4 regions of the Halomonas chromatireducens genome follow, and region 2 is predicted to be linked to each of the others. Evidence: predicted binding sites of a transcription regulator. Region 2 holds the regulator's gene; each other region holds the start of a gene.
What was found. Region 2 encodes LexA, which represses DNA repair genes until DNA is damaged. Its sites were predicted from a motif close to TACTGTNTANNTANACAGTA; they were not measured.

Region 1 (7,194 bases), 1.3 Mb from region 2:
CGCGACGACGACAAGCGGCTGGCGACCCTCACCACCTTGGCGACCCAGGTGGACTTCACCGAGGCCGGGGAGCTGATGCTGTTCATCGGCGAGAGCCAGGTGTCCTATCTGGAGAATATGATGTGGGACCAAGGCTATCTGGACGGCTACCAGATGGCCGGGGCTTTTCAGATCCTGCGTTCCAACGACTTGGTCTGGTCGCGCATGGTGCACAGCTATCTGCTCGGCCAGCACCAGCCCATGAACGAGCTGATGGCGTGGAACACCGACATCACTCGCTTGCCCTACCGCATGCACTCTGAGTATCTGCGCCAACTTTTTCTCAACAATGACCTCGCCAGCGGTCGCTATCAGGTGGAACATCGCCCTGTGGCCATCCAGGACATTCGTGCTCCGATTTTCGCCGTTGGCACCACTTCCGACCATGTGGCGCCCTGGCAGTCCGTCTACAAGGTCCACCTGCTGACGGATGCCGACGAAGTGACCTTCCTGCTCACCAGCGGTGGCCACAATGCCGGCATCGTCAGCGAGCCGGACCATCCGAGGCGCCATTTCCAGATGCGCACCCAGCATCAGGGCGAGCCCTATGTCGATCCGCTGAACTGGCGGGAGACCACGCCGGAGCAGGAAGGCTCCTGGTGGCCGGCCTGGCGGGAGTGGTTGGTGGCGCACTCATCGGGCAAGACGGCACCGCCGCAGATGGGCAGCGAGCGCTTCCCGCCGTTGGAAGACGCACCGGGGAGCTACGTGCGACAGCCTTGAGCGAGTAGACAGCCTTCAGCCTATAGCCAGCCCTGAATCCAGCATGACCGTCCACCCCGTTCGCGTGCGTCTTCTATGCTGAAGGGAAGCGCCGAATAAATGGAGGCGGCTTATGCTGGGGGCCATTGCTGGCGACGTCATCGGCTCAATTCACGAAGGGGCCGGCACAAAGACACGCGACTTCGAACTGTTTGCGCCGAGCAGTACCTTCACCGACGACACCGGCTGAGCGTCGCGGTAGCCGAGGTGCTGCTCGATGTTGGCAACTTCGTCGACGCCTTTCACGATTACTATCGCCGCTATCCCAACGCCGGTTTCGGCGGCCGTTTTCGCCAGCGCATTGCCAGCGGATTCGCTTCGGGTCGGCCTGGGCGAGGTCGCGGACGCTCTTGATGCCGATGACGGCAAGACGCTCGGCGAGTCGGTTGCCCACGCCCCAAACGTCACCCAGTTCGAAGCGCCGCAGCATAGTGCGGGTTTCCTTACTGTCGATCTTCAGTATGCACACCCCGGTGTTGGAAACTCGGCTGCTGCTGTGCATCGTTCTCGGGGTGGTTTTGCTGGGTGGTTGTGTGTAGTGGAAAGGAAGCGAAGATTTAGCCTGGCCTCACGGCCGGGCTTCTTGTTATGTGGCTCTTGCCGCGGGAAGCTCTTCCCAGCGCGTCGAATAGCGCTGGGTGAGGTTATCGCAGCGCAGGTGCCAGGCTGCGCCGGGGCTGGGCGTGCCGAGCTTCACGGTGCCGCGCCCCATTCTGCTGTTCAGTTCATCCATGATGCTCATCAGCTTCTGGCTGCGGTTCCTGTCGGCGTCGCTCTGGGGCGTGTCGAGCAGCGAGAGCTGCTGTCGATTGGCGTCGATGAGGTCGAGCAGCATCACGCCGCCTTTCTGGTACCGGTAACCCTGGCGGTAGATTCGTTGGAGGGCTTGGCCGGCGGCGTGCAGGATCTCGCGGCTGTCGTCGGTGGGGCGGTACAGTTCGACGGCCAGGCTGGGCGAGTACTGGGGCAGGTCGTTGCGAAACGGATTGGTCTTGAGGAACACCAGGACGGCACGGGCGAGGCTATTCTGGCGGCGTAGCTTCTCGGCGCCGCGCTGGCCGTGCTGACGAATCGCCTCGCGGATCTCGCTGAAATCGTTGGTCAGCTTGCCAAAGCTGCGGCTGGTCATGATGCGTTGGCGGGGCTCATGGAAATCGTTCAGCTCGATACAGGGTATGCCGCGCAGCTCCAGGGCGGTGCGTTCGAGGGTGACGCTGAACTGCCGGCGGATGCGCTTGGGGTCGGCCTGGGCGAGATCCCAGGCGCTCTTTATGCCAATGAGGGAAAGGCGCCCGACGAGCCGCCGCCCCACGCCCCAAACGTCACTCAGTTCGGTCTTCTTCAGCAGCGCCTGGGTTTCTCGGTTATCGGGCCGTATTGCGCATACGCCGCGATAGGCCGGTATCTTCTTGGCTGCTCTGTTTGCGAGTTTGGCGAGGGTGCGGGTAGGGGCCACGCCGACGCAGACGGGAATGCCGGTGTACTGGCGCACCTTGCGATGGAGCTGTCGGGCGTGCTCGAGGAGCTGATCGTTGGCAAAGCCATCGAATCTCACGAACATTTCATCAATCGAGTAGGGCTCGACGCCGGCAGAGTACTCCTCGAGCACGTCCTGTACCCGCGCGGACATGTCGCCATAAAGTTCGTAGTTTGACGAGAGCAGGTGAATGCGGCCCTGGCGCACCAGGTGCTGGATCTCGAACGCCGGCGTGCCCATCTCGATGCCGAGAGCCTTGATCTCGTTGGAGCGGGCGATGAGGCAGCCGTCGTTGTTGGAGAGTACGCCGACGGCCTGGCCATCCAGCCGCGGCTGAAACACGCGCTCGCAGCTGACGTAGAAGCTGTTGCAGTCCACCAGGCCGATCAAGCTCATACCGGATACTCGTGAATGACGGCGCGCACTACCCCCCAAACCTGGCAGTCGAGGTCCTCCAGGGGAATCGGAGCATAGCGGGTGTTGCCCGAGCAGAGGTATGGCTGGTTACCGAGCCGCTCGTACCGCTTCACGGTGATCTCGCCGTCGACCATGGCGACCAGGATATGGCCAGGGCGGGGCTCAATGGAGCGATCGACCAAGAGCAGGTCACCTTCATGGATGCCAAGTCGCATCATGCTGTCACCAGTGACGTTCATGTAGAACGTGGCCGAAGGGCGCTTCACCAGGCGCTCGTTGAGGTCGAGGGTACGGCCCTCGTAGTCCTGGGCCGGGCTGGGAAAACCGGCGAGGCCGGCGCGGCCCAGGGCAAGCGGGTAGGGCAGCGCAAGGGAGGGTGGTGCAGGGTGTGCGGAAAGGATCGTATCGTGTGGCATGAGGTGGTCTCGCGAATGCTGTCATTACATACAGTATCCTCGGTGGGCACGGTCACAGGCAACAGGTGATGACTAATGGACGTTGGTGCCGCTTCGTACATGGCATCAGTCGGTTATCTGTCGGTCATTTCAGATTTTTCTGCTATACATAGTGTTATAAACTTAAAATGGTGACGTAATGTCATTGACTGGCTTGCTGTCGATCATTCGACGGTACGCGCTCGCAGGGATGCTGGCTGGGCTGTCGTCGACAGCGGCTGGCAGCGTGGAGGGGGCAGCGTTGGTGCCTGCCTCCAGTTGGGCGGTGCTTGCCATCGTCGCCCTTGTAGGTCTGGCGTTGGCGGCAGCGTGCGGCGCCTGGTGGGGCCGCCGCGTGGGTTCCCGAAGGGCCGCTCACTCGCCGGCCGACAAGGTGAAACTGGCCAACGATTCAGATGGCAGGGATTATTTGCCGTGTGGTGTAGCCACCGATATCACCGAGTGCCATGCGATCCAGGAAAGCAACTATCGCCTGACCTTCTATGATCCGCTGACCGGCCTGCCCAATCGGCGCCTGATGCTCGATCGTCTGGAAAGGGTGGTCAAGGGGTCCCGGCGCACGGATCGCTATGCGGCGCTGATGTTCATTGACCTGGATAATTTCAAACTGGTCAATGACACTCAGGGGCTCTCTCAGGGCGATCATCTCCTGCGCCACGTTGCCGATCACCTTTCGCGTGCGGTACGAGAGAGCGACACCCTGGCGCGGCTGGGAGGCGATGAGTTCGTTCTGCTGATTCACGACCTGGCTCCCGATCAGGAACAGGCGGCTCATGCTGCCGAGCTTGTGGCGGAAAAGCTGTTGGCCCGCATTCTGGAAGCCCAGCAGGATCAGGAGCAGGCGCTGACCCTGCCGATTACCGGCAGCATCGGCGTCACGCTGTTCGCCGACGGCGAGACCAGCGTGGAGAGCGCCATGCAGCAGGCCGACATGGCGCTGCAGCAGGCCAAGGGGGCGGGAGGCAATACCCTGCGCTTCTTCAATTCCGCCATGCAGGCCACGGTGATGGCACGTGTCCAGTTGGAAGCCGATCTGCACCTGGCCCTCGCTCGGGATGAGTTTCGCCTTCACTACCAGGTGCAGGTGGACTCCCTTTCACGCGTCACCGGGGTCGAGGCGTTGATTCGCTGGGAGCATCCGCAGCGTGGCATGGTATCGCCCGGCATGTTCATTCCCTTGGCGGAAAAGAACCGAATGATTCTACCGATCGGGTACTGGGTCCTCGAAACCGCCTGCCGGCAGCTTGTCGTTTGGGCACAGGAGCCGGAGCGGGAGAGTTTGAGCATTGCCGTCAACGTCAGCTCCGTGCAATTCCATCAGCCGGATTTCGTGGTGAGAGTCCAGCAAATACTGAAAGAAACGGCTGCCAATCCTTGTCGACTGACGCTGGAGGTGACCGAGAGCCTGCTGATGGATGATCACCAGCGGGTACGCGAAATCATGCTGCGGCTCAATCAGATCGGCATCCGCTTTGCCCTGGATGACTTCGGGACGGGTTACTCTTCGCTGAACTATCTCAAGCGGTTGCCACTGGATGAATTGAAGATCGACCAGGCTTTCGTCAACGGCGTGCTTGACGACCCGGTGGATGCCGCGATTGTCCAGGCCACCATCACCCTGGCGGCTAGCCTTGGGCTTGACGTGACCGCAGAAGGGGTAGAGACCGAGGCGCAGCACCAGTGGCTTCTGGCAAACGGTTGCGAAGCCTTCCAGGGCTATCTCTTCGGCAGGCCGCAGCCGGTGGCGGAGCTGCAGGTGGGCCAAGTCTCCTGTACCCATGGTACGTGATAGGGCCGTGCTGGGCTTTCCCACCGGCTCCTTGTCTAGGGTAAGCTGTATCACGTATCAGATATTACCGGCGGCCTGTCTTCTTCCGCCCTTCACTAAACCACTGGAGAGTCTTCATGCCCTTTCGTTCCTTGCTTGCCGCTACCGTGCTGATGTTGCCGCTGACCGCCGTGGCAGAATCGCCCAATATCGCCAGCCGCTGCGCCGGCTTCGTCAAGAAACTGGGGGGGGGAGCGCTGTCAGCTCACTGCGCTGAGCCTGAACTCGTGGCACGCTTCATCGCCGCCGGTGACGGTATCGCCGACGATTTCGAGGCCCGGGAATTCGGCCGGGCAATCCGCAAGGTGATGGATTTGGCCGACGAGGCCAATACCTACATCGCCGAGAAGGAGCCGTGGGTACTGGCCAAGCAGGAGGATCGCGAGCAGGAAGTACTCGATATCTGCTCGGTGGGCCTCAACCTGTTTCGCCAGTTGATGGTCTACCTGGCGCCGGTGGTACCGGCCATGGCTGAAGAGGCAAGGCAGTTCCTGCAACTCGACACGCTCGACTGGCATAGCCGTCACGACGTGCTTCTGGGCCACGAAATTGCCAAGTTCAAGCCGTTGATGACCCGCGTGGAACGTGATCGTATCGATGCCATGATCGAGGCCTCGAAGGAGGATCTGGTGGAAGAACAGAAGCTCAAGAATGCCCCCAAGGGGCCGCTGACCGATGATCCCATCGCCCCTGAGATCACTTTCGACGACTTTGCCAAGGTGGATCTCCGCATTGCCCGTATCGCCAAGGCCGAGTATGTCGAGGGAGCCGACAAGCTCCTGCAATTGACCCTGGACCTGGGCGGCGAGAGCCGCACCGTGTTTGCCGGCATACGTGCAGCCTACGCCCCGGAGGCACTGGAGGGCAGACTGACGGTCATGGTCGCCAACCTGGCCCCGCGCAAGATGCGCTTCGGCATCTCGGAGGGCATGGTCCTCGCTGCGGGCAACGACGACGGCATCTACTTGCTGTCGCCGGATTCAGGTGCCGAACCCGGCCAGCGCGTGAAATAACCACCCGCTCGATGCGCGGCCCTGCCGCGCATCGTTCGCCTGCCTCGCCTTATTCAAGTTCGACCGTTAGCGGCCGATATAACTGCTAACAAACATCTCGAACAACAATTGAGCCTCAGGCGTGTGCCATGACCCCACCCTTCTCGTCACTCCGCCACCGCTTTTTCCTCGCTCTCGGCGGCGTGCTGTGCTTCGCGCTGCTGGCGCTGATACTGGTGGCCCGCTACCAGATCATGCCGATTCTACTGGAGGACGAGGAGAAGTATGCCAGCGGCGAACTGGATCGGGTCGAGCGTACCCTGGGCAGCGAACTTAACCATATGCGGCGCCTGGTGGAGGACTGGGCATGGTGGGACGATACCTACGACTTCATCCAGGGTCAGCGCCCGGAGTATACCGACTCCAACATCTATGAAAGTACCCTGGAAACCCTCGATCTCAAGATGATGATCTTTCTCGATGTCCGCAACCAGCCCAGCTGGGTAGCAGGCTATGACGAGGATGGCGAGTTCACGTCCTGCCCCGACACGGCCCCCCCCTGCGACTGGGCCACTACCTATATCAACTACCTGCAAGCCAGACTCGACAGCGAAAACGAAGCGTCACAAACCTGGCTACTCGCCCAGCCAGAGCTCGCCATGGCGGCCATGTCGGGCATCTACCAGAGCCGGGAAACGTCTCCCTCGGCCGGCTGGCTGATGATGGTGCGCCCCCTTTCGGCGCCCTGGCTTGAACAGCTCCGCGACACAACCGGCATCGATCTGCACCTGACCAGCATCGCAGCGGAGAACGAGGCAGTCCACGAAAGCCTGGAACGGGTTTCAGCGACTCACATGGCGGCAAGCCGAGCGGTCGACGCCATGCCCGACGACCGGTTGGTTCGCATCGATGCGACTCTCCCGCGCCAGCGTTACCAGGCCAGCCTGGAGACCTTTCGCTTTGCGCTCTACTGGACCAGCGGGGTACTGGTCCTGACAGTGCTGGTGGTGCTGTGGCTGCTCGAGAGCATCGTACTGGCCCCGCTTCGCCAATTCTCACGCTATACGCAGCGCCTGCATCTCGATACGACACCTTCTCCCATGCCAGCCTCGTTGTTGAATCGGCACGACGAGATCGGCACCCTGGCCCAGGAATTTCGCCACCTGCTCGACCATCAGTACCAGCAATCCACCCTCCTGCTCGAATTGTCTCAACATGATTCGC
Region 2 (7,194 bases):
GGCGGTGTTGCCGATGATCGCGGTAATAGCCAGCGACGGCGGCCTCCGCCGAGGCGCCTGACGGCGCCAGTCGCGACGCGGAGCGGCGCTCCAACAGCTGTTCTTTCATGCCACGGCGGCCTCCGCCAAGGCGCCTGACGGCGCCAGTCGCGACGCGGAGCGGCGCTCCAACAGCGATTCTCTCTATCAACGGCGCCCTTCCCTACAGCCCCTTGGGTGCGAAGATTCCCGGGGCGTTGCGCCAGTATCCCTTGTAGTCCATGCCGAAGCCGAAGACGTAGCGGTCAACAACTTCCAGGCCGCAGTAGTCGGCGCGCAGGTCGGGCACGGCCTTGCGGTCGTGGCGCTTGTCGACGAGGACCGCCGTCGAGATGCTCTTGGCGCCGGCCTTGTGGCAGTAGTCGAGGATGGCGGCAAGCGTGGTGCCTTCATCGAGGATGTCGTCGACGATCACGACGTGACGGTCGGCCATGGGCACTTCCGGCGAGACGCGCCAGAACAGGTCGCCACCACGAATACCGCCGCGGTAGCGCGTGGCATGCAGGTAGTCGACTTCCAGCGGAAAGCCCAGTCGGGTCAGCAGGTGGCCGGTGGTGATCAGGCCACCGTTCATCACGCAGTAGAAGACCGGCAGCTTGTCACCGAGGTCCGAGGTGATCTGCTCTGCCATATGGTCGAGAGCGGCTTCGACCTCCTCTTGTGTGATCAGGCAGTCGGCGCTCTCCATGACATCGCGCATGGTGGCAAGGGACTGGTGGAAATCGGGATCGAGTTTGGGCATTGGGAGCTCATGTCGCTGAAGGGTAATCGGTAATCGGGACGGGACGTGATCGTTCAGTCCTGGGCCATGGCTTCGAGGCGGGCGTGAACACGACGCCAGCGCCCCAGCGCTTCCAGGGCTTCAGGCTCCGGACGAGCCCGGCCATAGCGTAGCCGGGTCGCTGGTCGAATGGTGCGCCCCTGGCAGGCGTCAAGCACCTCCAGGGCGGCAGCGCGGTCGTTGCACACCAGCACCATGTCGCAGCCGGCGTCCAGCGCTGCCTGGGCACGCTCATAGGGGCCACCGGCATATCCGGCCCCGGCCATGCCGAGGTCATCGGAGAAGATCGTGCCCTTGAAGCCGAGCGATTCACGCAGCAGCCCCAGCCAGCTGTTGGAGAAGCCGGCGGGACGGGCATCGAAGGCGCTGTAGATGACATGGGCAGGCATGACGCCGTCGAGCCGACAGGCCAGGTCGGCGAAGGGCACCAGGTCATGGCCGCGGATGACATCGATGGGCCTGTCGTCGACGGGCAGTTCCAGATGCGAATCGGCAGCGACGCCTCCGTGGCCGGGGAAGTGCTTGCCGACGGCCGCCATGCCGGCTTCATGCAGGCCGGCGACGAAGGCTTCGGCCATGGCGGAAACCGCGAGCGGATCGCTGGAAAAGCTGCGGTCCCCGATCACACTGGAGATGCCACCGTCGACATCGAGTACCGGTGCAAAACTGAGGTCGAGTCCACAGGCGGCCATCTCCATGCCCAGGAGCCAACCGGTATCGAGGCACAGTCTCAGGGTGACTTCCGGTGCTGCAACATAGTCGCGGCCAATCCGTCCCATGGAGGGAATCCGGGTAACGCCTTGACGCAGACGTTGCACCCGCCCCCCTTCCTGGTCGACGGTCAACAGCAACTCAGGGCGCAACTGTCGTATGGTGTTACAGAGGGAGCGAACCTGGCGGGCATCCTCGATATTGCGAGAAAAAAGAATCACCCCGCCCACCTCGGGACGCAGCAGTAGCCTGCGCTCGTCGTCGCTCAGCTGCGTGCCTTCCAGATCCAGCATCACCGGGCCGAGGGTCTGCGTCATGATCGGATTCCTTGGGCTAGAAGGAGGCTGATTCTAGACCAAAGTTGGTCGAGGTGACAGCCATGCGCAAGGGCTTGATGCTCAGCCTTCAGTCATGCAGCCACACGGGCGTCCCGGGAGGGGCCAGGGAAAAGAGATGAAGCAGCGACGAAGCGCTCAGGCGGATGCATCCATGGGAGCGCGGCACGCCCATTGGCTGGTCGGGTGGCGTGCCGTGAAAGTAGATATAGCGCCGCTGGCTGTCGACCTCGCCCCCGCGGTTGAACCCCCGCTCCAGCCCGCAGAGCCAGATGATGCGGGTGAGAATCCAGTCGCGATGGGGGTGTGCTTCGGCCAGTGCCGGGGAAAATCGCTCCCCGGTGGGCCGACGACCTCTGAAGACCGTGCCCGTGGGCAGCCCATCACCGATGGCAGCTCGTACATAGTGCCACCCCAGCGGAGTGCAGCCGCTGCCCTCCTGCTGACCGGTTCCAGCCAGGGCAGTAGAGACGGCCCACTCTGCCTGAGGCCTTGATCCCTGCCAGTGGACCAGACACTGATTCGCGACATCGACTTCCAGCCAGGTGCCCGTTGCCGGTGGCAGCTCGGTCAGGCGCGGTGTCCGCATATCAGCTCGCCTCGGCCTTCGGCATGGGGGGTGGCGGAAGCGGTGCGTTCATGGCAGCCACCACCACCGGCCGCAAGCGGCGGATGAGGTCGCGCACGGAAACATGTTCCTGATAATCCTTTTCAGCGATATCACGCAGCGCATCCAGCCCTGAGAGGGTGAAGATCACGGTGCCAAGCACGAAGTGCAGGCGCCAGAAACGCTCGGAATCGGGCAGGTCGGGTGTTGCCAGCCGGACCAGGTCGGTGAAACGCGAGAACACGCTGCCGTATTCGTCCTGAATGTAGCGTCGCAGATGCCCCTGGGCCTGGCTATAGGCAAGCCCCAGCAGCTTCATGAACACCTTGAGGCTGTGGCGTTCGCCAGGCACCTCAAGGACGGTACGCGCCATGGTTTCCAGCAGGACTTCCAGTGGAATGACGCCACCGGCATGCTGCGCTTCCAGCTCATCCAGGGCATGGTGGAAGCGCACGGTGAAAGGGTCCAGATAGCGGGCGAACACCGCCTGAATCAGCGATTTCTTCGAGCCGAAATGGTAGTTCACAGCGGCCAGGTTGACTCGCGCCTTGCTGGTGATGGTCCTCAAGGAAGTTTCTGCAAAGCCACGTTCTGCGAACAGGACTTCGGCAGTATCGAGGATGCGTGTGACGGTGTCGGTTTGAGCCATTATCTTGATCCCGCTGGAAACGCGTGTTTAAAACATTACAAAAGTCTACGTGATTTCAGCGTTTCGCTCAAATTAATTGACAAGCATCTGTTTGAAACGTGCCATACCACTCGCTAGCCACAGGCCTTTTTACTGGATAGACTTCCATGCTGTATACTTGAACAATACTCAAGGCACCGCTACCCGGAGGTCGCATGTCACGCCCCCTCACCTCACGCCAGCAGAACGTCTACGACTTCATTGTCAAGACAATGAACGAGTTCGGCTACCCGCCGACCCGTGCCGAAATCGCCCGCGCCCTGGGCTTCCGTTCCCCCAACGCGGCCGAGGAGCACCTGCGGGCCCTGGAGCGCAAGGGCGTCATCCGGGTCATCCGTGGTACGTCCCGGGGTATTCGCCTGCCGGCGCAGGACGCCGAGCCGGTCGGGGGCGAACCTGCCGTGGAGGGCTTGCCGATCATTGGCGAGGTAGCAGCCGGCAGCCCTATCCTTGCCGCGGAGCACATCGATCGCTACTGCCCCCTGCCCCCTGAATTCTTCACTCCCCGTGCCGACTATCTGCTGAAGGTCCGCGGCCTCTCCATGAAGGATGCCGGCATCCTCGAGGGCGACCTGCTGGCTGTGCATCGCACGGATCGCGTTCGCGACGGTCAGATCGTCGTTGCCAGGCTCGAGGATGAAGTCACCGTCAAGCGCTTTCATCGCAATGGCCACCAGGTCATCCTCGAGGCCGAAAATGCCGATTTCGCACCTATCGAGGTGGATCTGCGCCACCAGCCCCTGGAAATAGAGGGCGTAGGCGTTGGCGTGATTCGCGGCGGCAGCGGCCAGGCGCTCTGATGAATTCGCTCACCCTCGGCTAGCTGTCGAACGGTTGCCCATGGATTCCGTTCGCAAGATTCTGCATGCCGACTGCGATTGCTTCTATGCCGCGGTGGAAATGCGCGACAACCCGGCGCTGCGCGAGATTCCGCTGGCCATCGGCGGCAGCGCCGAAGGTCGCGGCGTCATTGCCACATGCAACTACCCGGCTCGCCGCTATGGCATCCACTCCGCCATGCCCACGGCGCGAGCCTTGCGGCTGTGCCCGCAGCTAACCCTCCTCCACGGCGACTTCGACCGCTACCGCGAAGCATCGCGCCAGATTCAGGCTATTTTCCATGAGCTGACGCCGCTGGTTGAGCCTCTGTCCCTGGACGAGGCCTTTCTCGACGTCACCGCGGTAACGCGCTTTTCGGGCAGCGCCACCTGGATGGCACGCTGGCTGAAGGAGGAGTGTCAGCGACGTGTGGGCATTACCGTCTCGGTGGGTGCCGCACCGTCGAAGTTCCTGGCAAAGATCGCCAGCGACTGGGAGAAACCCGACGGCCTGACGGTGATTACCCCGGACCGGGTCGCTACCTTCATCAAGACTCTTCCGGTGACCAAGCTGAATGGCGTGGGTCCGGCTACCGCCAGGCGGCTGAAATCACTGGATATCGATACCTGTGACGATCTACAACGCCTGCCCCAGGATCGATTGATCCACGAGTTCGGCAAGTTTGGTCATCGCTTGTTCGAGCTGGCGCGCGGTATCGACACCCGCCCGGTAAGGGTGGAGCGTGAACGCAAGTCGGTCAGCGTGGAGACCACTTTCGCAACAGACCTTCCCGGCTTGCCCGACTGTCACAGGGAGCTGGCAGCGCTGTGCGACAGGTTGGAATCCCGGCTGGCAAGGCATGGCCACCCGCCGCTGGCGGGGCTGTTCGTCAAGGTGCGCTTCGACGATTTCAGTCTGACGACCATTGAGGGGCGCGGCAGCACGCTCTGCAACCAAACCTTCAACGCCTTGCTGGCACAGGCCTGGGCGCGCAAGAAGCGGCCGGTACGCCTGCTCGGTGTCGGGGCAAGGCTGGTACCGGAGGATGCCAGGCGACAGCTGACGCTTCCTCTGTAGCACCCACCCCATGGCACCTGCCCTACAAGATATGCCCCCGGTCTACAGCACTCTCACCAGAGGGCCGTCAGGTAGCGAAACCCTGCCCTACTTGGTGTCGATATAGCGATGATCATTGAAAGTGGCCACCCAGCCGGGATGGTAGACCATCAGGATGCTGAGCAGCATGCCGGTCAGGAACGCCTCGGAGGGCATCAGCAGGGGTAGAAAGAGCGCGTATTCCTGCGCCAGGTAGATCGCTTCCGGATCGGTCGCGCCCAGCATGACCAGCCCCAGGCCGGTGAGCCCTGTGCCGAGCGTGGCCAGCGCTGCGCCGAAGAAGCCGCAGAGAAAGAGAAAGACCATCAGGTTGTCCGGCAGGCGGCGATCCACCAGGCGCCACACCAGCACGGTGATACCAACGGGTATCACACCGGTAATCAGGACGTTGACACCCAATAGCGGCCAGGCCGCCTTGCCGAGCAGAACCAGGGCCAGGTTGGCGAGCAGGTTGGTAATCAGCGCCAGGGGCGCCTTGAAGATCAGCGTCAGCAGCGCCGTGAACATCAGGTGCAGGGTCAGCCAGTCCACGGCCTGGGCGCGCAGCTGCCACAGCAGCACTACGGCGACGGTTGCCGCCAGCCAGCGGTGCTGTAGCGCCCTGTCCGCGATCAGGGTTTCCCAGGGCCGCTGTGCCAGGGCAAGACCGACGACACCCAGGGACAACACGCCGCAGGCGATCAGCAGCCAGGGAGCCAGCATGGGCTCGGAAAACGACATGTCCGCCTCCAGCGTTAAAGCTCAGGCAAAAACGACCGTCTTGTTGCCGTGGATGAGCACTCGATCCTCCAGGTGCCAGCGCAGCCCCCGTGCCAGAACGGCTTTCTCCACATCGCGGCCGAATCGAACCAGATCCCCGGGAGTATGACAGTGACTGACCCGATGGATATCCTGTTCGATGATGGGGCCCGCATCCAGTTCCTCAGTCACATAGTGGCAGGTGGCACCGATCAGCTTGACCCCCCTGTCGTGGGCCTGGTGATAAGGGCGCGCACCGACAAAGGATGGCAGGAAGCTGTGATGGATATTGATAACCCGCCCGGCGTATCGCCGGCAAAGGCCGGGTGGCAGGATCTGCATGTAGCGCGCCAACACTACTGTGTCGGCATCCAGTGCCTCCACCTGGGCCTCTATTTCGGCAAACGCAGCAGCCTTGTCGGCGGCATCCACAGGCACATGGAAATAGGGCAGCCCATGCCACTCGACCATGCCCCGCATGTCCGGATGGTTAGAGATCACACCGACAATATCACCCTCCATTTCCCCCGCGGTCCAGCGATAGAGCAGATCCACCAGGCAGTGTGATTCCCGGGAGACCATGACCACCACACGCTGGCGTCGCCGCGTATCGCGCAGTGCCCACTCCATCTCGAACTCGCGCGCCACCGGCTCAAAGGCTTTGCGCAATTCGTCACCGGTCATGTCAATGGAATCGGAGAGGATTTCATAGCGCATGAAGAAGCGGCCCGACGCCAAGTCGGAGTGCTGACTCGCCTCGGTAATGGACCCACCATGGCCGGAAATGAAGCCGGAGACACGAGCTACGATGCCGCGGCGATCAGGGCAGGAAACAACCAGACGGTAGTAATGGGACATGGGCAACCATCGACTTGCTGAGCGTGGATCGGAGAGCGCGCATTGTAGCGAACTCGCGGACGCGAGACACGTCGAAATGGTAGCCGGCGCCTTGGGAGCCGCATTGTGGAAGCCCGCGGCGATCCCGTATAGTGAAGACTCCATTGCCTGACCATGATGTGCCGATGATTGCATCCAGCGCCACCATTCGCCCACGCCGTAGAAAACCGCTTCATTTCTTGCCGCTGGGCGGTTGTGGTGAGATAGGCATGAACCTGGGGCTCTATGGTCACGACGGCGAATGGATCGCCGTCGATTGCGGCATGATGATCCGCCAGGACCTCCCCGACAGCCCGCTTCAGGTTCCCAGCCTGGATACCGCCGTGGCCCTGGGCATTGCGCCCTCCGCCCTGATCATTACTCACGGCCATGAAGATCATATCGGTGCCGCCGCCTGGCTCTGGCCGAAATGGCAGTGCCCGGTGCATGCCACCCCACTGGCGGCTGGCCTGCTCCGCGCGAA
Region 3 (7,194 bases), 890 kb from region 2:
GACCCGCGGCGCGCGGAGGGCGAAGATCAGCAGCGATATCCCCACGGTGATACCCAGCAACACCAGGATGAAGAAGCCGCGGGACGGATCGTTGGCGAAGGCGTGTACCGACGTCAGCACCCCCGAGCGCACCAGGAAGGTGCCCAGCAGCGACAGCGAAAAGGTGGTGATCGCCAGCAGCAGCGTCCAGCTCTTGAAGGAGCCGCGCTTCTCGGTCACCGCCAGGGAGTGCATCAGGGCGGTGCCCGTCAGCCATGGCAGCAGCGAGGCATTCTCGACGGGGTCCCAGAACCACCAGCCGCCCCAGCCGAGTTCGTAGTAGGCCCACCAGCTGCCCAGGGCAATACCGATGGTCAGGAATGCCCAGGCCAGATTGGTCCAGGGCCGCGCCCAACGGGCCCAGGCGGCATCCAGGCGACCACCCAGCAGTGCGGCGATGGCAAAGGCGAAGACCACCGAGAAACCGACGTACCCCATGTAAAGCATCGGCGGATGCAGGATCAGGCCGATGTCCTGCAGCAGCGGATTGAGGTCGGCGCCATCTTGGGGCACGTGGGGCAGCAGCCGCTCGAAGGGGTTGGAGGTGATCAGGATGAACAGCAGGAAGCCGACACAGACCGCCCCCAGCACACCGAGGACCCGGGCCACCATATCGCGCGGCAGCTCACGGGAGTAGCGGCCGGCAAAGAAGCCCCAGCCGGCCAGCATCAGGCTCCACAGCAGCACCGAACCTTCATGGTTGCCCCATACGGCGCTGAACTTGTAGTACCAGGGCAGCATGGAGTTGGAGTTGTTGGCCACGTTGGCCACGCTGAAATCGTCCAGCATGTAGCTCGCCGTGAGTGCGGCATAGGCAATCGCCACGAACAGGAACTGTCCGCTTGCCATGGGGCGGGCATAGGCCATCAGCAGCGGCCGGCGCAGCGTGGCACCGGCCAGAGGCATTGCCGTCTGGGCCACCGCCAGCAGCAGGGCGATGACCAGGGCGAAATGGCCGATTTCGGGAATCATCTGGATCGACATGGTTACTCCGGATCAGTACTGGCTCTGGCTTTGACTCTGGCTATCGCCTTCGCCTGACTCCTGTTCCTCGACGCGCTTTGCCACCTTGGCGGCCTTGGTCTGGAAGTCGGCGGGAGAATAGCCGGCCGCCTCAAGCGCGTCGGCCACCTCGGGCGGCATGTAGTTCTCGTCGTGGCGTGCGAGCACCTGGTCAGCACGGAACATGCCATCCTGCTTCAACTGACCGACGACTACCACACCCTGGCCCTCGCGAAACAGGTCGGGAAGGATACCACTGTAGGAGACACGCAGGTCCTCGACATAGTCGGTGACAGTGAACTCCACGTCCAGGCTATCCGGGTTACGCTCCACGCTGCCCTCCCTGACCATGCCGCCGGCACGGATCTGGCGCTCAAAGGGCGCGTCCCCCGCCGCGATCTCGATCGGGCTGAAGAAGAGGTTGATATTGGCTCGAAGCGCATAGAGCGTCAGCCCTATGGCGATCGCCGAGAGCGACACGAGCCCCAGTACCATGAACAGTTTCTGCTTACGCTTAGGCCTCATTGGTGCCTCCACCCCTGCTAGTTTGAATCGGTTGCGCCTCGGCGGAACGGCCCGCCAGGCGACTTTCGCGACGGACGCGACGCTGCAGTTGATTCAGCAGCTGACGGCGCTCGGCGCGAGCATGTATCACGGCTCCCAGGAGCAGTACGGCAGTAACGCCCCAGGCTGCCCAGACATAGGGGGCATGGCCACCCATGGCAAAGAGTTCCGAAAAACTGTCGAAGAACATTACGGCGCCTCCCAGGCCAGTTCGCGCACCCAGCGCTTGTTGGCTTCCCGGCGCAGTATCTCGCTACGGGTGCGCATCAGCGTCAGGGCGATGAAGAAACTGTAGAAACCCAGCACCATGATCAGCAGCGGCAGCCACATTTCCATGGGCATGGCGGCACGGCCGGTAATGGTGAAGGTCGCCGGCTGGTGCAAGGTGTACCACCAGTCGACCGAATACTTGATGATGGGGATATTGATGACCCCCACCATGGCCAGCACGGAGGCCGCCCGTGAGGCGCTGTCGCGACTGGTAAAGGCGCCGCGCAGGGCGATGACGCCCAGGTAGAGGAACAGCAGGATAAGCATCGAGGTCAGGCGCGCATCCCACATCCACCAGGTTCCCCAGGTGGGGACGCCCCAGACGGCGCCGGAAAAGAGCGCGATGAAGGTCATGGCCGCCCCCAGCGGCGCCATCATTGCGGCCGCCATGTCGCAGATCTTGATCTTCCAGACCATGAAGGCGAGCGCCGAGATGGCCATGGACACGAAGATCGACTGCGCCAGGAAGGCGGCCGGCACATGGACGTAGATGATGCGGAAGCTGTTGCCCTGCTGGTAGTCCGCCGGGGCGAAGGCCAGCCCCCAGACGCTACCCACCAGGATGAGAATCAGCGCCGCCGCCCAGAACCAGGGCTGGAGCCTGGCGCTGATGTCATAGAACCACTTGGGGGAACGCAGCTTGTTTATGAAGGCCCACATGCCTAGTCAACCTCTCAACCGTTGATACTGATGCGCAGCGATGCCGCGATTGCCAGGGGCGCAAGAATCAGGGCGAGCGCCAACAGCGCGCCGAGAATTGCCAGATGCGCCATGACACCGTCGCCGAAGATGGCGGCCTGTACGGCTCCGGCACCGAAGATCAGCACCGGAATATATAGGGGAAGGACCAGCAGCGACAGCAACACACCGCCGCGGGACAACCCCACCGTCAGCGCCGCTCCAATGGCACCAATCAGGCTGAGGCTGGCACTGCCCAGTGCCAGTGATACCGCCAGCACGCCATAGCTTCCCGCGGGCAGCGCCAGCATGATGCCCAGCACTGGCGCCATCAGCGCCAGGGGCAAGCCGGTCAGCAGCCAGTGTACGGCCACCTTGGCCAGGGCCAGCAAGGCAAGGGGCTGCGGTGTCAGCAGCAGTTGCTCGAGCGAGCCGTCGTCGTAATCGGCCCGAAAAAGGCTGTCCAGGGACAGCAGCGCCGCGAGCAGCGCAGCCACCCACAGCAGGCCCGGGGCAATGGCCGCAAGCAGCTGTGGGTCGGGGGAGATTCCGATCGGAAACAGGGTGATCACGATGGCGAAGAACACCAGCGGGTTCATCACCTCGCTGCGCCGCCGCAGCAGGAGCACCAGGTCGCGCTTGAGCGTTGCCCAGAATGCGACAGCTAACCCGCCGCCAGGTTCCCCGTGAAAGTCCACCGGGATCTCCTTGTTCAACAGCCCTTCAGTTGCCGGCATCGAGACCTCCCCCGCCAAGGCGGATACGGCGCAGCTCGGCACAGGGCGTCAGCTCGTGGTGAGTGGTCACCAGCACACAGCCGCCCCGGCGCGCATGGGCGACAAGTCGCTGCTCCAGTGCCGCAACGCCGTCGCGGTCGATGGCAGTGAAGGGCTCGTCCAGTACCCATAGCGGGCGCGGCGTGAGCACCAGCCGGGCCAGCGCCACCCGGCGCTGCTGTCCGGCGGAGAGCTGGCCAGCCGGCAGGTCCTCGAAACCGGCCAGGCCGACATCCTCCAGCGCCGCATAGCGTGCCGCCTCATCCTTTGGCTGCCCCGCCATGGCCTGGTACCAGGTGAGGTTTTCCAGCGGCGTCAGCGCCGCCTTGACCCCCGGGGCATGCCCCAGGTAGAGCAGGTTCGACAGGAAGGAGTCCCGCGACTGTCGCATGGGACGATCATCCCAGAACAGGTCGCCTTCGTAGTCGGCAAGCTGCCCGGACAGGATCTTCAACAGGGTCGTCTTGCCGCTGCCGTTGGGTCCCTCCACCCGCACGATCTCGCCGGCGCGGATGTCCAGGTCCAGGCCCCGGAACAGCCAACGATCATCACGCTCACATGCGAGATTTTGCGCTTGCAGACGCAGGCTCAACGGCACTCTCCAGGAATGGTAAATTCGTTGGAAATGCTACACGGAAAGGCCTTTTGCTACTAGTAATCCGCCTGCGTCACGGCGCCACTCTTGCCGCAGGTCAAGGCTTGCTCCTGACCGGGGAACTTGCCTGAGAGGCATCGCCTGCTATGATGCTTGATACCTGTACATTTCCACAGGGTCGATCAGAGGGGGAAACGCCACATGCCACAGGCTTCCACGCACTATCTGCACCGACGCCCCAACCTGCCCATGGCCGAGGCCTGGATCCGCGTCGAAGGCGAGGACCTCGTCGAGATACCACTGCTGGGCGACGTCTCGGCCGGCATGCCCATCGAGGCCTGCCCTACCATCGGCGCCATTCATGCGCCCTCCTGCATGGTACGCCGCAACACCTATGCTCTGCGCGTACGCGGCGACTCCATGATCGACTGCAACATCTTCGACGGCGATGTGATCATCATCGAGCGCCAGGAGAGTGCCGAGAATGGCGAAACCGCCGTGGTGCTGATCAACCAGCAGGAGGTCACCCTGAAGAAACTGTATATCGAGAAGAACGGGGTCCGCCTGCAGCCGGCCAACGAGAGCATGCCCCCCATCTACCTGAAGAACAGCGACATCCAGGTGCTGGGCATGGTCATGGGCGTGGTGCGCCAGCACGAGATCACTCACTGATGCGCTATCCGGTCCCCGACCTGCCCGCCGGTACCCACCGGGAAGCCGAGACCGAGGTCGAGAAGAGTCGTTTCATCACCTGGATTTGCCATGCACCCCGGGTGGGAAGCTTTACCGCCCTGCTTGCCGAAGCCCGCCGGGCCCACCCCAATGCCAGCCATCACTGCAGCGCCTTTATCGCCGGCCCACCGGGCGAGCAGAATGCCATTGGCTTTTCCGATGACGGCGAACCCGGCGGCACTGCGGGTCGGCCGATGTTTCAGGTGCTCGAAGGCGCCGGCCTCGGCCAGGTCGGCTGCGTGGTCATACGTTACTTCGGCGGCACCAAGCTCGGCACCGGCGGCCTGGCCCGTGCCTATGCACAGGCAGTGAGCCAGGCCCTGGTCGAGCTGCCCCTGCACCAGGTCACCGAACGCAGCCCGCTTCGACTCAAGGTCGGCTTCGCCGGCGAAGCCGAGGCCCGCACCTGGCTCGAGAGCCTGGCGGTTCCCGTAACCGCCGCAGAGTACGCCGCCGATGGCGTCATACTCACCGTCGGCTGGCCCCGGGACACCGCTGTCGACCTCGGGCCGCTCGAAGCCCGGCTGCGCGGCAATCTCTCCCTGATCGAAACCTAGGTCAACCCAGCCCCTAATCAGCCCCCGTCATCGCCCCTTTCAGAGCCACTTCATACGAACGCTGGACATGGTCGTCCATCAGCTCTCTCGCGGCCTTGATGTCGCGCTCCAGGGCCAGCGTGACCAGCTCACCGTGCTGGGCATCGAGTACCCGTCGCACCTGGGGCTCTTCCGGCGCCATGCGACGATAGCGGTCGAACTGGTCGTGGAGTTGCTCGATGAAGCGCAGCAACCAGACCGAGCCGCACGGGGCCACCAGGGTACGGTGGAAGCGGTTGTGCAATCGCTCCCATTCGTCGACCGCCTCCGGCACCATGTCGGCCCGCTTGAGCCTGTGCGCTGCCGCCAGCAGCTCCGACTCCCACTCCGCGTCACCGAAGCGGATCGCCCGCTCCAGGGCCATGCCCTCCAGTTCGCGACGCATCTCTGCTATGTCATCCAGCTCCCTGCGATCCAGCCGAGGCACCCGAAAGCCACGCTGGCTCTCCTGCTCCAGCAAGCCATAGGCGGCGAGCCGGTTAAGCGCTTCGCGTAGCGGGCTGAGCCCTACGCCGTAGTGCTCCTTGAGGGCGCTGATGGACACTTTCTCGCCCGCCGCGAAGCGTCCGTTGACGAGGTCCTGACGCAGGGTGTCGTAGATGCGCCCGGAGGTCGTCGTACGCCCCTTTTCCCTGGATATAACCATGCATCCTCCTTCAGATTGCCACAGCCCGAAGGTTGACCTTCTTTCCTGGAGTAATCTACCCTGGAAAGAATAATCGATTTTATAACGGTAAAGTGACGAATGAAAAATAAATCAACAGTTCGCTTCATAACCGACAATTATAGGGTCTTTTCATGACGCCCCAGCCCCCCGAAGCCCCGCTGAGCGCCCTGCTCTGGGCCTTTACCCGTATCGGTCTGCTCGGCTTCGGTGGCGGCCCTGCGATGATCCCCCTCGTACAGCAGGAAGTGGTCAAGCGGCATGGTTGGCTGAACGACGAGGAATTTGCCGATGTCCTGGCCATCGGCAACACCTTGCCTGGACCCATTGCGACCAAGATGCCTGGCTACATCGGCTATCGGGTAGCCGGGGTGGCCGGCTGTGTCATCGCCGTGACCGCCGTCATCCTGCCCATGGTCGTGGCCATGATCGCGCTGCTGACCCTCTTCAGCAACTATCGCCACGTGACCTGGATCCACGGCATGGGCCAGGCCGTCGTCCCCGTGGTCATGGTCATGATGGGGCAACTGACCATGGACTTCTGGAACAAATCGCGCCTGGCCTTGGGCTGGGCAATGAGCCTGGCCACGGCGGTGGTCGCCGGCGCGCTGATCTACCTGCTCGGCATCCACCCCGGCTGGGTGATCGGCGGCATCCTGGCGGCGGCGCTGCTACGCCCGACACCCAAGCGGGGTGACGCCTGATGCTGGTCTACTGGGAGCTGTTCCTGGCTTTCTTCATCCCCAACATCATCGGCTATGGCGGCGGACCGGCGATCATTCCGCTGATCGAAGCCGAGGTCGTCGGCCGCTATGGCTGGATGAACGCCCAGCAGTTTGCCGAGACCCTGGCGCTGGGCAATGCCCTGCCAAGCCCCATCGCCACCAAGATGGCCGGCTATGTGGGCTATGACGTGGCGGGTATCGGCGGCGCCCTGGTCGCCATATTCGCCACGGTGGTGCCTTCGCTGCTGCTGATGCTGGGCGCGCTGGGTCTGCTCTACCGCCATCGGCATTCACCCCGCGTCCAGCGCATGAGCCAGTGGGTACGGCCGGTGATCGCCATGATGATGGCCTGGTTGACCTGGAGCTTCTTCAACGAGGGCCTCGATAGCGCCGGCCTACTGCATACCCTGCTCATCGGCACGGCAGCGGCCATCGCCCTGCTGCGCTTTCGAACCCACCCGGCCTTCGTGGTTCTGGCCGCACTCGTCTACGGAGGCCTCTTCCTCAGTTGACACACTCGACAACAACATCCCAAAGCGGGAGCACGCGCTCA
Region 4 (7,194 bases), 1.4 Mb from region 2:
GTTGAAGAAGCCGATCTCGGTGTGTGGCGAACTGGCCGGCGACCCAGCGGGTGCGCTCCTGCTGATGGGGATGGGGTTCGATGCGCTGTCGATGAATGCGCCCAGCCTACCTCGCGTTCGCGCCGCCATTCGGCGCGTGTCGTTAAATGCGGCACAGGCCCTGGTGCAGGAGACCCTGACCCTGAATACACCGGGAGCGGTGCGCAGCCACCTCTTTTCACGGCTCAGCGAATGGCAGCTGGCGCACCTGCTGCCGCCGCGGGACTGATGCGCCCATGTGCCTGATTGCCTTCGACTATCGCCCGGGCTGTCGTTTCCCGCTGAGGCTGGTGGCCAACCGCGATGAATTCTACCAGCGCCCATCGGCGCCCCTGGGGCAGTGGCAGGAGGCGCCGGATATTGTTGGCGGCCGTGACCTGGAGGCCGGTGGCAGCTGGTTGGCAGTGCATCGACGCGGCCGCTTTGCAGCCGTCACCAATGTGCGCGATCCCGAGCTCAAGGTTTCCGCCGACGCCCCCAGCCGTGGCCACCTGGTGCGAGAGGCGCTGGAGTACCATGATCTCGCCGGTTGGCTGAAAGGGCTGGCTGATGGAGAAGGCTGGCGATATGCCGGCTTCAACCTGCTGGTCGGCGAGATGGATCGACTGTGGCATTTGCACCGGGGGCGTGACCGGCTGGTGCTTGGCGAAGTCACTCCCGGTGTCCATGGGCTCTCCAACGCCGGGCTGAACACCCCCTGGCCCAAGTTGATCAAGGCGCGACAGGGCGTGGTCGAAGCCCTGCGTTGCGGCCGTTGGCCGGAGGAAGCCCTGGCGGCCCTGTCCGATGCGTCTCGGGCCGAGGATGACCAGTTGCCCGATACCGGCATCAGCCTGGAGCTAGAGCGTCTGCTATCGGCCCCCTTCATCGTTGGTGAGCAGTACGGTACCCGTGCCATGAGCTGGCTGGAGTGGGATGCCGAGCGCGACGCCATCCGTCTTGGGGAGCGCCGTTTCGGTCCCGGCGGCATGTTTGCCGGGGAGAACGAGGAGAGTGTCGCGCTTGCCCGCCAGGTACCGTCATGACAGCCGTATCCGCGCGGCGTACACTCTAATGAACGACGCGTTAGCACAGGGATGAGAATGCACCCCGCAATTCACAAGGATCGCCTCTGGTCGCATCTTGTCTGGCCGCTGCTATGGCCTCTGCTGCTGGCACAGCTGTTGTTGGTGCTGCTCTGCCTGGCCGTCGGGCTGTTTCTCTGGCTGGCCACACCCGACCCCACCTCCTGGGCGGCTTCCGGTTGGCTGCTGCTGACGCTTCTGGTCGGCACCACCTTGACCACCGCAGCCTTTCTGCTGCAGCTACGGCACCGGCTGCGGGAGTGCGAAGCGCAAATGGAGGAGGGGTTGGGGCGTGTTGAGCGGCTGCTGCTCGAAGCCGACCAGATATTGCCGTGCTGGCTCGCCCCTCCGGTCCTGACTGTCTCCGACCTGGACTCCCCCAATGCGCGCCTTGAGAAACTCCAAACCAATGTGGCTCAGTTGCACGCTCGCCTGCGTCAGGCGCCCGACCTGGGAGGGTTGCTCATGTCGGTATCGCGTCCGGCACTGCTTCTTTACCAGGGTCGTATCGTCGCTGCCAACATAGCCATCGAGCGCTTGATGGGGGTGCGAGCCGAGGGCTTGGAGAGCCCGGAAACGCGGCTGCGCAGCATGCCGGTACGCGACGGGGAGCCCATTGAAATGCAGGTGCTCGATGCGGAGGAGCGCTGGCGTCAGTTGGAGGTGGAGCGTTTCGAAGCCGGGGACTATCAACTGCTGCTGTTTGACGATCTGCGCGACAGGCTGCCCCAGCTCGGGGGGCTGGTTGCTGCGCGTGAGCGTGCCCGGGAGGACTCCCGGCTCAAGTCACGCTATCTGACCCTGTTGCAGCGTGAGCTGGAGCCGTTGCTCACCGAACTGACCGAGCAGATGCAGAAACCCGATTGCCTTGCGCCGGGACACCTCACCGAACTGCGCGAGCGCATGGCCGAAGTCACCCTCCTGGTGAAGAGTCTCGCCGGTGACGGTATCGCGCATGAATCCCCCGACGGCTCGCTGGTGTCCACACCGGCTCTACCGCTGCGCGTCCTCGTCGTCGATGACGGGCCGGTCAATCGCATGCTCGCCAGCCAGGTGCTGGAAGGACAGGGCTTCGAGGTCGACTGCGTGTCCAGTGGGCAGGAAGCGCTGGATCGCCGTCCTTTGCAGGCCTACGATCTGGTGTTGATGGATATCTACATGCCCGACATGGATGGCCTGGAGGCAGCGCGCCGCTGGCGTGAGCTGGAGGCGGGCGACCCCGAAGGGAGTCGCAGCGTCCTGGTTGCCCTCACCGCCAATGCCAGTGAGGAGGATCGTCGCCGCTTCCGCGAGGCGGGGATGGACGACTACCTGGCCAAGCCCTATGGGCCCCGGGCACTCATTAACCTGTTGCGCCACTGGCGGCCGGATGCCTTCGATGTGCCCGTTTCCTCTTGACCCTGCGTGTCCGCTTTCGGCCACCCTCCCTGCCTTTTTCTGCCACTCCCCTTGTCTGCTACTGCCACCCCGGCCGGGTGAGGTGGGTGGCCCCGAGATTTCTGCCTTGAGGATGCCATGAACTATCCCGATATCGACCCGGTCGCCATTGCGCTGGGGCCCTTTCAAATTCACTGGTATGGCCTGATGTATGTCATCGGCTTCGTCGGTGCCTGGTGGCTGGGTCGTCTGCGGGCCGAGCGGGTGGGTCTGACCCGCGACGACGTGGGCGACCTGCTCTTCTATGCCGCCATCGGGGTGGTGGTCGGTGGCCGCCTGGGCTACGCGCTCTTCTACGGCATCGGCCAGTGGCTGGCAGACCCGCTCTGGGTGTTTCGGATCTGGGACGGCGGCATGAGCTTTCACGGCGGCCTGATCGGGGTGCTGCTGGCGGCACTCTGGTTCGCTCGGAAGAAGCGGATGGCCTTCTTCACCCTCACCGACTTCTTTGCCCCCATGGTACCCATCGGCCTTGGCGCAGGCCGGATCGGCAACTTCATCAACCGAGAGCTGCCGGGGCGGGTCACCGAGCTACCCTGGGGCATGCCGTTTCCCGGCATGGGGCCAGAACCGCGCCACCCCACGGCGCTCTACGAGGCCTTTCTCGAGGGCCTGGTCCTCTTCGTGGTGCTCTGGTGGGTGTCCGCCCGACCTCGCCGGCGCGGGCTCGTCTCCGGGTTATTCCTGCTGCTCTATGGCGTGTTCCGCTTCCTGGTCGAGTTCTTCCGCCTGCCGGATGCCCATATCGGCTATCTCGCCTTCGACTGGTTCACCATGGGGATGCTGCTGACGCTGCCAATGATCGCCTTCGGCATCGTGCTGATTCTGTGGTCGCGCCGCCAGCCGGTGGACGAGGTGTCACGAAGTGATACTCGGCCTGAATAGGACGGGAGCCGGAGAGAAAGGTAGACTCACGGCCTAGCAACTATTCCATGCAAAAACCCCATGCAAAAAAACATGCAGAGTTCGCCAACGATGCCTGACGACACTATCCAGCCTGCGCTCGAGCAGGCGCCACATGAGCAGTCCCCGCTCGAGCAACCCTATCTGGACCTGATGCGACTTGTGCTCGAGCAGGGCGTGGAGCGTGACGACCGCACCGGCGTGGGCACCCGCTCGGTGTTCGGCCACCAGATGCGCTTCGACCTGTCGCGGGGCTTTCCCCTGGTGACTACCAAGAAGTTGCACCTGCGCTCGATCATTCATGAGCTGCTGTGGTTCCTGCGCGGCGACACCAACATCGCCTATCTGCGGGATAACGGGGTGCGGTGAGCCGCGAGGTGGTCGAGGCCATGGTCGCTGGTGCCTGCCGCGAGAGCGGCGCGAGGCTTGGCGTGGCGATCAGCGGCGTGGCCGGCCCGGGAGGTGGTTCGCCGGACAAGCCGGTGGGCACCGTGTGGCTGGCCTGGGGCAATGCCGAGGGGCAGCAGGCCGAGCAGTTGCACTACCCCGGGGACCGCCGGGCGGTACGCGAGCGCGCGGTGCGCGATGCCATCGTCGGCCTGATCCGTCATATCGAGGCCAATCACGCCAAGGACACGTAGGCGCCACGCTTGGCGTGGGGCGATTTTTTCGCCATACTACTGTCCAACCATACAGTGTCCGGGCGACCCCTTATCGGTTTCGTCCGCCATTCCGATTGTTTGGCAAGCGAACGGCACCTTGCGCCGTAAGCCCAGCAACCGAATTTCTTCCGACGAGTTCTACGAGGAGCGCCACATGGCACAGGAAGACAACCGTTCGAAGGCATTGAATGCCGCCCTTTCCCAGATCGAGCGCCAGTTCGGCAAGGGCACCGTGATGCGGCTGGGCGATACGCCCCGGGTGATCATGCCCTCGGTGTCGACTGGCTCCCTGGGCCTGGATATCGCCCTGGGCATCGGTGGTCTGCCGCTGGGGCGGGTCGTCGAGATCTTCGGGCCGGAGTCCTCGGGCAAGACCACCCTGACCCTCTCGGTGATCGCCCAGGCCCAGAAGCAGGGCAAGACCTGCGCCTTCATCGATGCCGAGCACGCGCTCGACCCCAGCTATGCCGAGAAGCTCGGCGTCAACCTCGACGACCTGCTGGTCTCGCAGCCCGATACCGGTGAGCAGGCGCTGGAGATATGCGACATGCTGGTGCGCTCCGGCGGCGTCGACGTGATCGTCATCGATTCCGTGGCCGCCCTGACCCCGCGGGCCGAGATCGAGGGCGAGATGGGCGACTCCCACGTCGGCCTGCAGGCGCGCCTGATGTCCCAGGCGCTGCGCAAGATCACCGGCAACATCAAGAACGCCAACTGCATGGTGATCTTCATCAACCAGATCCGCATGAAGATCGGCGTGATGTTCGGCTCGCCGGAAACCACCACCGGCGGCAACGCACTCAAGTTCTACGCCAGCGTGCGCCTGGACATTCGCCGTACCGGCTCGGTCAAGTCGGGCGACGAGGTGACCGGCAACGAGACCCGGGTCAAGGTGGTCAAGAACAAGGTGGCGCCGCCGTTCCGCCAGGCCGAGTTCCAGATCCTCTACGGCAAGGGCATCTACCATGCCGGCGAGGTGGTCGACCTGGGCGTGCAGTGCAACCTGGTCGACAAGGCCGGCGCCTGGTACAGCTACAAGGGCAACAAGATCGGCCAGGGCAAGGCCAATGCCGCCCAGTTCCTCGAGGACAACCCGGCGGTGATGGAGGAAATCGAAAGCCAGATCCGTGGCCAGCTGCTGGCGACGGTAGAGCCCCGGGAGAAGGAGGCCACCGCCGAGCTGGCCGATGACGCCGACGAAGGCAGCCTGCTCTAAGCCATGCTGGGCCAGCCGGCGAGCGATCGCGAGACCTCCCCCAGGGAGGATGCCATTCGCCTGCTGGCTCGGCGCGAGTATTCTCGCGCCGAGCTGGCGGAGCGGCTGGTCGCGAAGGGCCACGACTCGGCCGCCATTGGGGACTGCCTGGACGCCCTGGCCGAGCAGGGACTGCAGTCGGATAGCCGTTTTGCCGAGAGCTTTCTGCGCTCGCGGGTGGCCCGGGGCCAGGGCCCGCTGAAGATTCGTGGCGAGCTTTCCCGGCGCGGTATCGACCGCGCCACCCTGGAGGCCGCTTTTGCCGAGGCGGAGACCGACTGGTTTGCGCTGGCCTGTGATTCTCTGGCCCGGCGCTTCGACGGTCCCGGCGACTCGCCCCGCGAGCGCGCGCGGCGGGAGCGCTTCCTGGCCAGCCGAGGGTTCGATTTCGAGCATCTGCGTCACGCCCTTTCCCATGCCTGGAACTGCCATTGAAACGGCCGCTTCGGCTCGCACTCTTCAGTCGCTTGACAACTACGCTATAATACCCCCCTTTGCGAACGCCCCGGGTGGCGCTTCGGCGCGCCACGGCGCCCCTGCAGCGGCCTTTTTTCGACGGCCGCACCCGCTTTCCCGCCCGTCGGGTCATCATGCTCATCGCCACGGATATTCCATGAAAAGCGCAGACATCAGACAGGCCTTTCTGAGTTACTTCGAGGAGCACGGACATACCGTCGTGCCGTCGAGCTCCCTGGTGCCGGGCACAGACCCGACCCTGCTGTTCACCAATGCCGGCATGGTGCCATTCAAGGATGTCTTCCTGGGGCGCGACCCGCGTCCCTATGTGCGGGCCGCATCTTCCCAGCGCTGCGTGCGCGCCGGCGGCAAGCACAACGATCTCGACAACGTCGGCTACACCGCGCGCCACCACACCTTCTTCGAGATGCTGGGCAACTTCAGCTTCGGCGACTACTTCAAGCGCGATGCGATCCGCTTCGCCTGGACCTTCTTGACCGAGACGCTGGGGCTGCCCAAGGAGAAGCTCTGGGTCACGGTGCATGTCAGCGATGATGAAGCCGAGCAGATCTGGAAGGAGGAGATGGGCATCGACCCGGCGCGCTTTTCCAAGCTCGACGAGGACAACTTCTGGCAGATGGGCGATACGGGGCCCTGCGGTCCCAGCTCGGAGATCTTCTATGATCACGGCCCAGAGGTGTGGGGCGGACCTCCCGGTAGCCCGGAGGAGGACGGCGATCGCTACATCGAGATCTGGAACCTGGTGTTCATGCAGTTCGACCGCGATGCGGCGGGCAACCTGAACCCGCTGCCCAAGCCCTCCATCGATACTGGCATGGGCCTGGAGCGCATCGCTGGCGGTGATCGATTCCGGCCTGCAGCGACTGCTGCGCCGCGGTGACCAGATGACCCCCGAGGATCGACAGCGGCGCTATACCCGGCTACGTGACGCCGTGGCGCACATGACCCGCCTGGTGGAAAGCGCGCTGACCGCCGCACGGCTGGATGGCGGCCAGGTAGAGGCCGAGGCGGCTCCCTGCGACCTGGCAGCCATCACCCAGCAGGTATGCCAGCTCCAGGAGGAGGCAGCTGACTCCCGACGCATCAGACTGGAGTCCATGGCCTCGCCGCCGCTGGTCGTACTCTGCGACAGGGCACTGATCGAACAGATCCTTGCCAACCTAGTATCCAACGCCTTGAAGTATTCCGCACCGGACGCCCCCATCACGGTTCGGCTCGACCGCCACGGCGAACACGCCACCTGCACTGTGCAAGACAGGGGGATCGGCATACCGGAGGCGGACATGCCTCAGCTCTTCGAGCGCTTCTTTCGTGCACGCAATGTCGCGGCGATGCCAGGCATCGGCCTGGGCTTGAA

Region 1: the regulator LexA is predicted to act here: its motif matches at 3,128-3,147, upstream of LOKO_RS04005 (LexA family protein).
Region 3: the regulator LexA is predicted to act here: its motif matches at 4,083-4,102, upstream of LOKO_RS14120 (LexA family protein).
Region 4: the regulator LexA is predicted to act here: its motif matches at 4,122-4,141, upstream of recA (recombinase RecA).

What each region holds. Positions count from the first base shown of each region.
Region 1 is NZ_CP014226.1:845,043-852,236, reverse strand. Features, by position in the region: gene LOKO_RS04015 (PHA/PHB synthase family protein) at 1-762, shown strand, start outside; gene LOKO_RS20375 (hypothetical protein) at 913-1,047, opposite strand; gene LOKO_RS04010 (Y-family DNA polymerase) at 1,388-2,674, opposite strand; gene LOKO_RS04005 (LexA family protein) at 2,671-3,111, opposite strand; gene LOKO_RS04000 (putative bifunctional diguanylate cyclase/phosphodiesterase) at 3,290-4,939, shown strand; partial or broken gene metG (methionine--tRNA ligase subunit beta) at 5,110-5,991, shown strand; gene LOKO_RS03990 (diguanylate cyclase) at 6,120-7,194, shown strand, end outside.
Region 2 is NZ_CP014226.1:2,166,036-2,173,229, forward strand. Features, by position in the region: gene LOKO_RS09995 (hypoxanthine-guanine phosphoribosyltransferase) at 203-781, opposite strand; gene nagZ (beta-N-acetylhexosaminidase) at 835-1,848, opposite strand; gene LOKO_RS10005 (L,D-transpeptidase) at 1,937-2,455, opposite strand; gene LOKO_RS10010 (TetR/AcrR family transcriptional regulator) at 2,457-3,122, opposite strand; gene lexA (transcriptional repressor LexA) at 3,317-3,961, shown strand; gene dinB (DNA polymerase IV) at 4,002-5,057, shown strand; gene LOKO_RS10025 (energy-coupling factor ABC transporter permease) at 5,145-5,816, opposite strand; gene purU (formyltetrahydrofolate deformylase) at 5,838-6,692, opposite strand; gene LOKO_RS10035 (ribonuclease J) at 6,941-7,194, shown strand, end outside.
Region 3 is NZ_CP014226.1:3,060,121-3,067,314, forward strand. Features, by position in the region: gene LOKO_RS14090 (heme lyase CcmF/NrfE family subunit) at 1-1,023, opposite strand, end outside; gene ccmE (cytochrome c maturation protein CcmE) at 1,036-1,566, opposite strand; gene ccmD (heme exporter protein CcmD) at 1,556-1,795, opposite strand; gene LOKO_RS14105 (heme ABC transporter permease) at 1,795-2,535, opposite strand; gene ccmB (heme exporter protein CcmB) at 2,550-3,290, opposite strand; gene ccmA (cytochrome c biogenesis heme-transporting ATPase CcmA) at 3,277-3,921, opposite strand; gene LOKO_RS14120 (LexA family protein) at 4,126-4,596, shown strand; gene LOKO_RS14125 (IMPACT family protein) at 4,596-5,213, shown strand; gene LOKO_RS14130 (GntR family transcriptional regulator) at 5,227-5,898, opposite strand; gene LOKO_RS14135 (chromate transporter) at 6,051-6,620, shown strand; gene LOKO_RS14140 (chromate transporter) at 6,623-7,153, shown strand.
Region 4 is NZ_CP014226.1:718,597-725,790, reverse strand. Features, by position in the region: gene ptsP (phosphoenolpyruvate--protein phosphotransferase) at 1-268, shown strand, start outside; gene LOKO_RS03430 (NRDE family protein) at 276-1,064, shown strand; gene LOKO_RS03425 (response regulator) at 1,122-2,501, shown strand; gene lgt (prolipoprotein diacylglyceryl transferase) at 2,619-3,425, shown strand; partial or broken gene thyA (thymidylate synthase) at 3,516-3,809, shown strand; partial or broken gene LOKO_RS03410 (CinA family protein) at 3,803-4,084, shown strand; gene recA (recombinase RecA) at 4,260-5,321, shown strand; gene LOKO_RS03400 (regulatory protein RecX) at 5,325-5,795, shown strand; partial or broken gene LOKO_RS03395 (alanine--tRNA ligase-related protein) at 5,974-6,672, shown strand; gene LOKO_RS03390 (sensor histidine kinase) at 6,677-7,194, shown strand, end outside.